Regions from separate parts of the Paenibacillus sp. 2KB_22 genome, predicted to be linked through region 2. Evidence: riboswitches for the same ligand, from Rfam matches in the RefSeq annotation. Region 2 holds a riboswitch; the other holds the start of a gene.
The links. Region 2 has a riboswitch for thiamine pyrophosphate ahead of AB4111_RS24760 (ABC transporter substrate-binding protein). Riboswitches for the same ligand answer to the same signal wherever they lie in the genome.
Positions count from the first base shown of each region.

Region 1: it holds a riboswitch for thiamine pyrophosphate, as region 2 does, so the genes downstream of both, AB4111_RS12810 (thiamine phosphate synthase) here and AB4111_RS24760 (ABC transporter substrate-binding protein) in region 2, are expected to answer to the same signal.

Region 1 covers NZ_JBFRHG010000002.1:425,003-430,686, reverse strand. Annotated here, with positions in the region: gene AB4111_RS12825 (hypothetical protein) at 1-358, shown strand, start outside; gene AB4111_RS12820 (hypothetical protein) at 345-1,328, shown strand; gene AB4111_RS12815 (ABC-F family ATP-binding cassette domain-containing protein) at 1,467-3,017, shown strand; TPP riboswitch at 3,093-3,202, shown strand; gene AB4111_RS12810 (thiamine phosphate synthase) at 3,396-4,091, shown strand; gene thiO (glycine oxidase ThiO) at 4,106-5,341, shown strand; gene thiS (sulfur carrier protein ThiS) at 5,338-5,541, shown strand; gene AB4111_RS12795 (thiazole synthase) at 5,544-5,684, shown strand, end outside.
Region 2 covers NZ_JBFRHG010000005.1:173,498-179,181, forward strand. Annotated here, with positions in the region: gene AB4111_RS24755 (phospholipase D-like domain-containing protein) at 3-1,403, opposite strand; TPP riboswitch at 1,691-1,803, shown strand; gene AB4111_RS24760 (ABC transporter substrate-binding protein) at 2,024-3,064, shown strand; gene AB4111_RS24765 (MTH1187 family thiamine-binding protein) at 3,284-3,574, shown strand; gene AB4111_RS24770 (ABC transporter permease) at 3,574-4,332, shown strand; gene AB4111_RS24775 (ABC transporter ATP-binding protein) at 4,419-5,327, shown strand; gene AB4111_RS24780 (TatD family hydrolase) at 5,433-5,684, shown strand, end outside.

The DNA.
Region 1 (5,684 bases), on a different contig from region 2:
GCAACTGGCCCAGACGGGCAATGTGTATGAGGTGTCTATGGACCATTTACATAAGAAATATGTACCTCACTATACAGACCCGATGAACAATCAAAGTTTTACCGGGACCTACGAGGTAGTACAGGATGGATATTACTCAGCTCAGATTCGAGAAAGATTATTTCCGTCCGAAGGAGTGCTGCCTGCTGATGATCCTGGCCGAAGATATACGTTGACGACAGGGGATTTTTTCACCGTGACGCTCCAAAATACAAATCGTACACCTTCCATGCTCATTCGTGAATGGTTGAGTGGTACGGCTCAGGCTTCAGCGGTATTTGTAACCTACGGAGGTATGGTCCTCAATGAAGATTACTGAGCTATCCATAGTATTTGTGCTGATCTTCTTCCCGCTCTTCTGGATCATCTCACTCCATACCCAAGATGCCGAAGAGGCTATCTATCTTGGACATCGATACAGATCCGCACTTCAAACCGCGGTCATGGATGCAGGTGCAGTCATGGATCAAAATGAGAAACAAAATGATGAAGCAGGTTATGATTCAACCAAGTTTGTTAAAGCGGATAAGGAGCTTGCCTTGTTGACGTTTACTCAGACGATGGCTTTGAATATGGGAATTCAAGATGATCCTGCAGCTATTCGAAACATGTTTAATTACATTCCTGCTGTGGTTATTCTGGATTACGATGGCTATTATATGTTGTCCACAGAAACAGAGTTGACAGGTATTCGTGAAGATTCTTTCAGACAAGTATGGAGCCCTAAGAAACCTTATACATATTCAGATTCTTACGGTAACAGTATTAACTTTACACTGGACGATTACGTCTATGCCTACGACGCAAGCGCAGGGAGATGGATTGAGGGATTTCAAAAAGAACTGGCTTCAACCACACAGATTCCTTTACTTCAGAATACCAGCGTATTTGAACAAGTTCGACGAAGCCGGATTGTGAATACTGTACAGGATGATCTGGCTAATGTGATTAACCGCCATAATGAGTTTGCCAGAAAGAACGGTATTTCCTATACGTTTACGATGCCCCTGATTGCGCAGGAAGATTGGTACAACTCCATTAACGATACAGGGATTATGGCCTTTATCCAAGGTATAGGTGTGGGTGACCAAAAGATCAACAATTATGCGATCGGTGGAGGCAGACTTGTGAAGAAAACGGCCATCGTAGGTGGGGTAGATCCTTTAACGGGTATCAAGTACTACTATCCCTCCACATGTGGTAATGGTTACCGTGCTGAAGAGGTGTTTACAGACGCAAGACAAGCAGCTGCACAAGGCTATTTCGAATATAAATGCTCTAATCGTTAGGGTAGCCTGTATGAAAAAATCATGTAAGAGGTTCCTGAACTGTTTACATTACTTTCAGAAAAGACGGGACCTGTGCTAGAATAGGGTTTCGGAACAATAACAAAAGTAATGTCTAATAGATAGGAGCAACCTCATCTTATGAGTTTATTGTCAGTAGAGAACGTAAGTCACAATTTTGGAGATCGCACGTTATTTAAAAATGTATCGTTTCGGTTACTTGCCGGAGAGCGAGTAGGACTTGTTGGTGCCAATGGTGTGGGTAAATCCACATTAATGAACATCCTTACCGGTAAATTGCTTAAAGATAGTGGAAAAGTGGAATGGACACCTAAGGTCCGTTATGGATATCTGGATCAGCACACGAAGCTTACGCCAGGCAAAACCATTCGTGATGTCCTTAAGGATGCATTCCTTCCGTTGCTTGAATTGGAAAAAGAAATGATGAATATTACGGACCAGATGGCAGATGCAGATCCAGATAAGCTGGAGCAGTTGCTGGAAGAGATGGGCGATATTCAGGAACAACTGGAACAGGGCGACTTTTATCTGATTGACGTAAAAGTGGAAGAAATGGCCAATGGTCTTGGTTTGTCCGCAATTGGTCTTGATCGAGATGTCGCAGCTCTAAGTGGTGGACAACGTACCAAGGTGCTTCTAGCCAAGCTTTTGCTCGAGAAACCTACAGCTCTTTTGCTGGATGAGCCGACCAACTATTTGGATGTAGAACACATTGAATGGTTGTCACGTTACCTGAAGGACTACCCGCACGCGTTCCTCTTAATCTCCCATGACACGGAATTCATGAATGAAGTCGTAAATGTCATTTATCATTTGGAATTTGCCAAATTAACGAGATATGCAGCGAACTATAACAAGTTCCTGGAGATGGCTGATATGAATAAAGCCCAGCATATTGATGCATATGAGAAACAGCAAGAGTACATCAAGAAGCAGGAAGATTTCATTCAGCGTAACAAGGCGCGGGCTTCAACTTCAGGTCGTGCGAAGAGCCGGGAGAAACAGCTGGACAAGATTGAACGTATTGATCGTCCAGATGAAGCGGCTAAACCAACGTTCAAATTCAAGGATGCCCGCGCGAGCAGCAAAACGGTCTTTGAGGGCATTGATTTTGAAATTGGATACACGTATCCTTTGCTGCCCAAAATGACGATGACGATTGAACGCGGTGAGAAAATTGCCATCGTAGGCTGTAATGGTGTGGGTAAATCGACATTGCTGAAAACCATCCTGGGAAAAATATCTCCACTGAGTGGAAAAACCTTTTTGGGAGATTATCTCGAAACGGCCTATTTCGAGCAGGAGGTTCGTGCTGGAAATATCACGCCGATCGAGGATGTCTGGAATGAGTTTTCACATTTGACTCAGAATGAGGTTCGGGGTCATCTCGCTCGCTGCGGGTTGAAAAATGAGCACATTACTCGCCCGCTTAACATGCTGAGTGGTGGAGAACAAGCCAAGGTTCGTTTATGTAAACTCTTGATGCGTGAAAGCAACTGGATTTTATTCGATGAGCCGACAAACCATCTGGATGTCACAGCCAAAGCGGAGTTGCAGCGTGCCTTGCAAGAATTCAAGGGAACGGTGTTGCTGGTATCTCATGAACCTGATTTCTACGAGGGTTGGGTCACCAAAACATGGAATGTCGAAGAATGGTCTGAGAAAAACTAGACGATTTAAGACAATGTTTAACAGAAATGACGGTGACAAAAAAATCCGTCTATGGTAACATAGGCTACAACTTCATATGAACACTAGGGGGGCCGCACGATGTGGCTGAGATGGAAGAATGCGATTCCGGACCCTTTGCACCTGATCTGGATCATACCAGCGTAGGGAAGTGGCGAGCGCGTTTCAGTGAATGACGTGAGCAAACGGCAACTCAAAAAGATTTCAACCGTCTGCTTAGCGAATTGAAACATGCAGTTGCGTGTATAACGTTACGGCTATAGGTCTTTAGCTGTATTGCACGAAATGAACTGTATGCATCAGTCAGTCATCTGGATATATAATTAATACGCAGCCACTCCCCTACGGGAGTGGCTTTTTTTGTGTTTTCATAGTATTCACGCCTGGAAGGAAAGGGAGGGTACGGCAATTTTTCATGAACATGTTCACGAATCATTTGAATTGCATGTTGTATCTACGGGGGCAGGAGATCGATCATCTTTTGTAAAAGCAACCAAGGACGTTTGGCCATGGGTGGACTATATTCACATACGAGAGAAACAACTTACATGGCAAGACAAGATCGGTTGGGCTGAAAGTCTGCGTAACGTTGGTATTCCATCTTGTCGCATCGTTATCAATGGTTCAGAACTACCTTCACAGAATGATCTCTATGGCGGTGTTCATTGGGGGCAAGATGCGATACGTAAATACAACCCTGCTGTCATAAGTAAAATGCAGCGACTTCGTTTGGGTGTATCAGTTCATTCCATCGATGAGGCAAAAATCGCTGAAGAACAGGGAGCCGATTACCTTTTCTTCGGGCATATCTACTCAACCAACAGTAAGCCAGATCTTGAACCAAGAGGATTATATGCTCTTGATGAAGTATGCAGAGGTGTCTCCATTCCTGTCATGGCGATTGGGGGCATAGAGCCGGGAAACATTGACGCGATTCGCTCTGCAGGAGCACAAGGAGTCGCTGTGATCTCGAATGTATGGGCGAGCGATTCACCGGATCAGGCCGCTGCATCATTAAGGCAGGCTATCCTTGCTACAAGAAGTCTGAGCCGCTGAAAGGAGATGAGAGGATGAAAGAGATCGTAACGGGTCAGAACAGGAATCATTTCAGTCATCAACTGAAATCTGAAACGGAATCAAGAAGCAAAAGTGTAATTGATAATTCGGATAAGATTCATGCAGAAACGATTATTGTAGGCGGAGGCGTTGTTGGTTGTGCCATTGCATATGAGCTTGCTTCCCGTGGACAGGATGTACTGTTGCTTGAACGTTCGGCGATTGCGGGAGGCACTTCTTGCGCAGCTGCTGGAATGCTGGCGGCAGATAGTGAGGATTTTGCTCATCCATTAATGGCTAAGCTTGCCAGGCAGAGTAGGCAGTTACTTATTGAGCAACAAGGGCTAATGGAAACCCTCAGTGGGATAGAGGTTGGCCTGCAACGCCATGGATTCCTAACCCCGTTTCGATCATACAGTGAATTAAGCCGCTATAAGAACAATCGAAATTCCGGTTTGTCTGTTGATGAGGTATGGTGGGATCGTTCCACTTTGCAACAAGAGGCATCATGGCTTAACCGAGATACATATGGAGCCTACTACAGACCTTACGAGAGTGAAATCCTTCCTGTCCATCTAACTAGGGCATATGCGGATTCTGCTCAAGCCATGGGAGCGCGGTTTATGGAGGACATACAGGGTATACATGTGCGAGCAAACGAACACGGTGTGCAGGGGATCAGCACATCGATCGGTGAGATAACATGCAAACATGTCATTATAGCTGCTGGATTACAGAGTGAAGAATTGATGAGACATGTGAATCTGAGCTTACCTGTGTGGTCGGTAAAAGGAGAAATAGCTGCCGTTCAGTTCTCAGATGAACATGCAGGGTACAGACCTGACAGAACGGTTTATGCAGAGGATATCTATATTGTTCCCAAGGCCAATGGCGAAGTTTGGCTCGGGGCAACCAGTCTGCCAGGCAGAACGGATTTGAACGTTACTGTACAGGGTGTTCAGAAGCTGCTAACAGCGGCTACCCACTGGGTACCCGGACTGAAAGAAGCGCAATATATACGAGCGTGGGCAGGCGTAAGACCGGCAACGCCAGATGGACTGCCTTATATAGGTGCATGCAAGAGTATACCAGGGCTGTTCGCTGCCTTTGGGCATTACCGTAACGGTATCTTGCTTAGTGCGATAACAGGCAGGCTTATCGCGGAGTTGCTTGCTGGCAAAAGCTCAGAAGAACTCGGAATTGAGGCGCTGAGTCCTGAGCGATTGAACAGAAAGGGAGTAGTGCAATGAATATCATTGTTAATGGTCAACGGATGGAGATTGATGACGGATTGAATCGTGTGGATAAACTGCTCCAATCATTTGACCTGCAAGTCAAGACTGTAGTTGTTGAGCTGAACAGGCATATCTTAACGCGTGAGTATCATGAGTCAACGGCATTAAGAGAAGGCGATCGAATCGAGATTGTACATTTTGTAGGAGGCGGTTGATGATGTTGAACATTGGCAAATATACGTTTGAGTCCAGATTGTTGCTCGGAACAGGCAAGTTTTCGGATCTTGAAGTGCAAAGTCAGGCTGTGGATGCATCTGGAACGGAAGTTTTAACCTTTGCTGTTCGTCGTCTGAATCTG
Region 2 (5,684 bases):
TTCTACAACATAAATTTCCACAGAAAAGACAGTTTGGATAACGCTGTGATTGCTATTCGTTTGAAAACAGAGCTTTTCTGATTCGTAGATTCTGCTGGATGCTCACCTTTAACCGCAAGTGTACTATGTGCTCGTTTGATATCCATAGCCTCTGTTAATTGGTTGGCGAATGCAGAACCGGAAATGACCACAGCGGATTCCGTATTTAGAAAGGCAGATCTGGGATCAAGATTATACGAACCAACCATGCTGAGGTAATCATCCATGACAAATGATTTGCCGTGTATGGAATAAGGGCCTTCGTATTCATAAATGGCCAGACTGGTATCAAGCAACCATTCCTTAGAGCTTAAGTATCCCGCGAAAGCCAAAGGGTTAGGGGTCTGTTGGATTGAATTCGTCAGCATGACCCATTCTGCTTTTGGATTCATCGACAGATGTACTGCTTTCTCCATTTTCTTGGTAGGAATGGCATATGGCGTCTGAAGGTACACTTTCGACTTTGCTTGATTGGCGAAATGAACAAATGTTCTCCACATGATGGGGTCTTTATACAGCCTTTTAATTGGATTATGAATGAAAGCAACGTGGTCAGAATGAAGCGCTCCTCGGGCCCATTCCTTTGGCAACTCTTTAACAAAAGGATCGCTCTGAGCCTGGGCTGTTTTATATAACTCAGCCAGCTCAGCCAGCTCTTTTAACCCTTTTGCATGATGCTGACGTTTTGCATGTTTTTCTGGTTTGGTGAATGGATGGTTCCATAACCGATCTATATATTGTTTCATTTCAACAACCGTGCTGTTCGTATTATCGTTTGGATTGTAAACAAGGACATCCCGATCAAAAACATAGTCTTTTGGGGGTTGCAACGCCATGTATTTATCACCAATATTTTGGCCGCCAATGATGCCATATGTGTTGTCAACAAGAAGGATCTTGTCATGCAGACGGTTATGCCATGTCCATGGCATAAATAGGTGGAGTGGTTCATAATATCTTAATTCCACATTGGGGTGAGCTGCAATGGCATCTGGAATATCACGCAATTCTCCGCGCATGCTGTGAAAAATCCCGTCTAAAATGATTCGAACATGAACACCCCGATCAGCTGCATCGAATAACGCAGCAAAAAAGAGTTGAGATGTTTTTCCTTTTTGAATGGAGTAATAGGCCAGGTCGATGCTTGTTTTCGCCTCTCGAATGGTCTGGATTCTCACCTGACCCGATTGAAAGCCGTCCTCCAGGAGCATTACGCGATCTGTTGTACTTCCTTCTGTTAACGATTTTTGCATATCCGTATTTTCAATAGCAGATGGAGACGGAACCAAAAATAAAAGGTAAGCTGTGAAAAAAACGTAGGCACTATAACACAGAATCATTGCGATTATGGTTTTTAGGATCATTCGGTACTCCCCCATTTTTATGTAAAAGTAATTATTTGTATAGCAGTACTATCTCCTTTTATCTCTAAATTATGTTGTTTAAATGAATCAAGCTGCTCCGCTCAAGGCCAAACGCTCAAAAACTAATCACCGAAGTGGCTTAGAAGCAAGTAGGCTATGACCCGAAATCCGATGCTTATGCATACAGTCAGCTCTACTTATATGATTCGCCACGTTCCCATCCAGTTCCTGACTGGACACGTTCGACCCGCTGGCCTATAATTACACCTAGTAATGCCCGTAACTTCATAGTTTCCCAGGGGAGTCGGAATTGGCCGGCTGAGAGTGTATCCCACCAAGATACTAACCCTTAGACCTGATCTGGATCATGCCAGCGTAGGAATCGGAGTATATCGAAATGGAACAGCCCTATGGCTGAACGCCACCTCTCTAACGCCTGCACGCGTCCCGGATTACGGGGCGCTTTTTTAATGTTCTTTTATATAGCCAGAGAGCTAAAAAAAAGTGACGTTATCCGGATCATAGCTGGTATAAATCTGTCGATTTATGCAAGAAGCTTGGATATGAAGCCAAGGAGTACCCGTGCCACTGGCCGGACATACCGAAGGAGAGAAATGAAGATGAGATGGCGTAAAATGATGGGCCTGCTGCTCTTGTGCGTACTTCTAGTGGCTGTGGCTGCATGTGGTGGCAAAGAAGCTGCACCTTCAGGAGAAAACGGCAGCAGTAACACCGAAAACAGCAATGAAGGTGACAACGCAGCCCTCAAGGATGTTAAAGTGGTGCTCGACTGGACACCAAACACGAATCATACCGGCTTGTATGCGGCCGTAGATCAAGGTTTTTATAAGGCCGAAGGCTTGAACGTGGAGATTGTTCAACCAGGTGCCGGCGGTGCCGATACGATGGTTGCTTCCAATGAAGTGCCATTTGGCGTAAGTTATCAGGAAAGTGTAACTCAAGCCCGTACACAAGGGGTTCCACTCGTCTCCATCGCAGCGGTTATTCAGCATAATACATCCGGGTTTGCTGCTCCGGCGGATCGGAATATTAAATCACCGAAAGATTTTGAAGGCAAAACTTATGGCGGCTGGGGTTCCCCAGTGGAAGAAGCCGTGATGCAATCCATTATGGAAGGCGAAGGCGCCGACGTATCCAAAGTGAAAAACATTAACATGGGTGATGCCGACTTTTTCACCGCTGTGAAACGGGATATTGATTTCGCGTGGATTTTCTACGCCTGGACGGGGATTGAAGCTGAACTGCGCGGAGAACCGATCGACATGTTATATGTGAAGGATTATTCAGATGCACTGGATTACTACACGCCTGTTCTCGTAACGAACGAGCAGACGATTCAGAACGATCCTGAGCTGGTGAAAGCATTCCTGAAGGCTACTTCGGAAGGATATCAATACGCAATTGATCATCCCGAAGAAGCAGCGAATATCCTGATCAAGGCCGTACCGGATCTGGACAAGGAATTGGTACTGGCAAGCCAGAAATGGCTGAGTCCGAAGTACACGGATGACGCCCCGCGCTGGGGAGAACAGAAACAGGAAGTATGGCAGAACTACACTGACTGGATGTTTAGCAAAAAGCTGCTGGATGAACAGGTCGACGTGAGCAAAGCATATACGAACGCGTTTTTACCCCAATAAAAAATTGCTTAAGTTTAACTTTTTTACACAAGAACGAAGAGTGCAGAACCCATCTGAAGAAGCGAAGCGCTCACCTTTATCCCCGGATTTCCTCCATTTTAAGTTTCATTAAAGAAATCCGGGGATAACAGTGATCGGAAGAGGGTGCTGCAATCGGAGTGATAAGTGTAAACCTGGTTCAATTCATGCAATTTATCACGAAAGGAGCCGTGATCTCTCATGGCAAGTACACTACTTAGCATTCAGGTTATTCCGAAAACGCCAAATGGCGAGAACTCTTATCCTTATGTAGATCGCGCCATTGAAGTTATTCAGCAATCTGGCCTGAAATATCAGGTGAACCCGCTCGACACCACGATGGAGGGGGAACTGGAGGAACTGCTGGAGGTTGTCCGCAAAATGCACGAAGTACTCGTCGAGGCTGGCAGCCCAAGCATCATCTCTCAGATCAAAATTGCCCATAGCCCTACTGGCTTCAGCATGGATACCCTGACGGAGAAGTACCGCTAATGAATGCCTATTTCAAAAGTGTATGGCCGCCCTTCGTGGCGGTTATTCTCTTTATAGCGATATGGCAGGGAGCCGTCTCCCTGTTCCATATCGAGAAATGGATGCTGCCAGCACCGTCCGATATCGCCCGCGAAGCGGCATCCCAGGCTGATCGGCTTGGCATGCATGCCTCCGCAACCATTCAGTTAACCCTGATCGGATTCGCGGCCGGCACAGCGGTTGGATTACTGATTGCAATGGTGCTGCATTTAGTTCCTTTTCTCAAGTCAGCCCTGTATCCTTTACTTATTCTTAGTCAAAATATCCCGACCATCGCGCTCGCGCCGCTCCTGTTAATCTGGTTCGGGTTCGGCTTGTTGCCCAAGCTGATTACCATCATACTAGTCTGCTTTTTCCCCGTGGCGGTGGCGGCTATGGACGGTTTGACCCGTACAGATGCAGCGATGATGAACTATATGCGCATGGCTGGTGCGAAACGTCACCATATCTTCTGGAAGCTGGAATTACCCCATGCCCTGCCATCCGTGTTCTCTGGTATCAAAATCGCCGCTACCTATAGCGTGATGGGTGCCATCATCGCCGAATGGATTGGTGCAGACAAGGGTATTGGTTATTATATGATGCTGCAAAAGTCAGCTTATCGAACAGATCGCTTATTCGTGGCGATCATGATTATTGTCGCGCTCAGCTTACTGCTCTTCCTGCTCATTGCCCTACTGGAGAAGCTTCTCGTGCGCTGGCGGCCACAGAAGCGGTAGCGACAAGGTCGAACTGTTCATATCAAGAGACGATGGGAAGATAAGAAATATATGATGTAATCTGTATATTAGGAAGTGATGAGCATATGAATCAGCAACAGGACGAACACGTCCAGCCTGAACGGGGAGCACGCGCATTGGAACCAAAGCACGGTGAAAAACTTCACTCGGCTAATCCTGATCTACCGACAAATACGACTGCTGCTACGGTTCCACCTGCACTGGATGTCGTGGATGTTCATGCATCATTCCGGGAACGACGGAGCAGGCTACCGGTTCTAAACGGCCTGTCCCTGACTGTGAAACAAGGTGAGTTTGTCGCTATCGTTGGTCCATCCGGCTGTGGCAAAAGCACCCTGTTCCATATCATCGGTGGTTTGCTGAAGCCACAGGAAGGGCAAGTGCTCATGAACGGTCACGATGTTACAGGCCAACGCGGCAAGATCAGTTATATGCCACAACAGCCTGCCCTTTTCCCTTGGCGCACTATTGAAGACAATGTACTGCTTGCTGGTGAAGTAGCTATAGATGCTCCTCCCCGGGCCGAAGCTCTTGCGGAGGCTCGAAAGTGGTTAAGCAGCGTGGGTCTTGCCGGATTCGAACAGGCATATCCGCATATGTTGTCGGGCGGAATGCAGCAGCGTGCTGCATTCCTGCGCGCCCTGCTCAGTCCGCAGGAGCTGATGCTGCTGGACGAACCCTTCAGCGCGCTGGATGCACTGACACGTAGTGACATGCAGCGCTGGCTGCTCGATATCTGGGAACAGAACCGCCGCTCGGTGCTGTTCATCACCCATAATATCGAAGAAGCAATGCTGCTTGCGGATCGGGTCTATGTACTATCCAACCGTCCTGCAACGGTGTTGCATGAGGTACATGTTCCTTTTGATCGCCCCAGACGGGAAGAAATTACGGAGGAATCGGCATTCCTTGAACGGAAACGGCAGATTGCACAGTGGATGAGAGAAGAACAGCAGAAAGCCCGCCTATCCTAATAGCGCGGGTTTTTAAGTTATTATTTTCCTTTAATGGGTGATCCATTATATGAAATCTGACGTACCATAATTAAACTATATATGAACACAAGGAGGATTTCCCTCATGCTTTCTCAAGCTTTCGCTCCATTAATTGATGCTCATATTCACTTGGATCAGTATACCCCTGACGAACTACGCGAGATGCTGCTATCATTTCCGTCCCAGCAGGTTGAAGCGGTCATTGCGGTATCCATGAATCTGGCCTCTGCCCAGGTCAATCTGGAGCTTGCAAATCAACATCCACGCACCATATATCCGGCCTTCGGTTTTCATCCGGAACAGGAACTGCCATCCGCTGCAGAGATGGACCTGTTC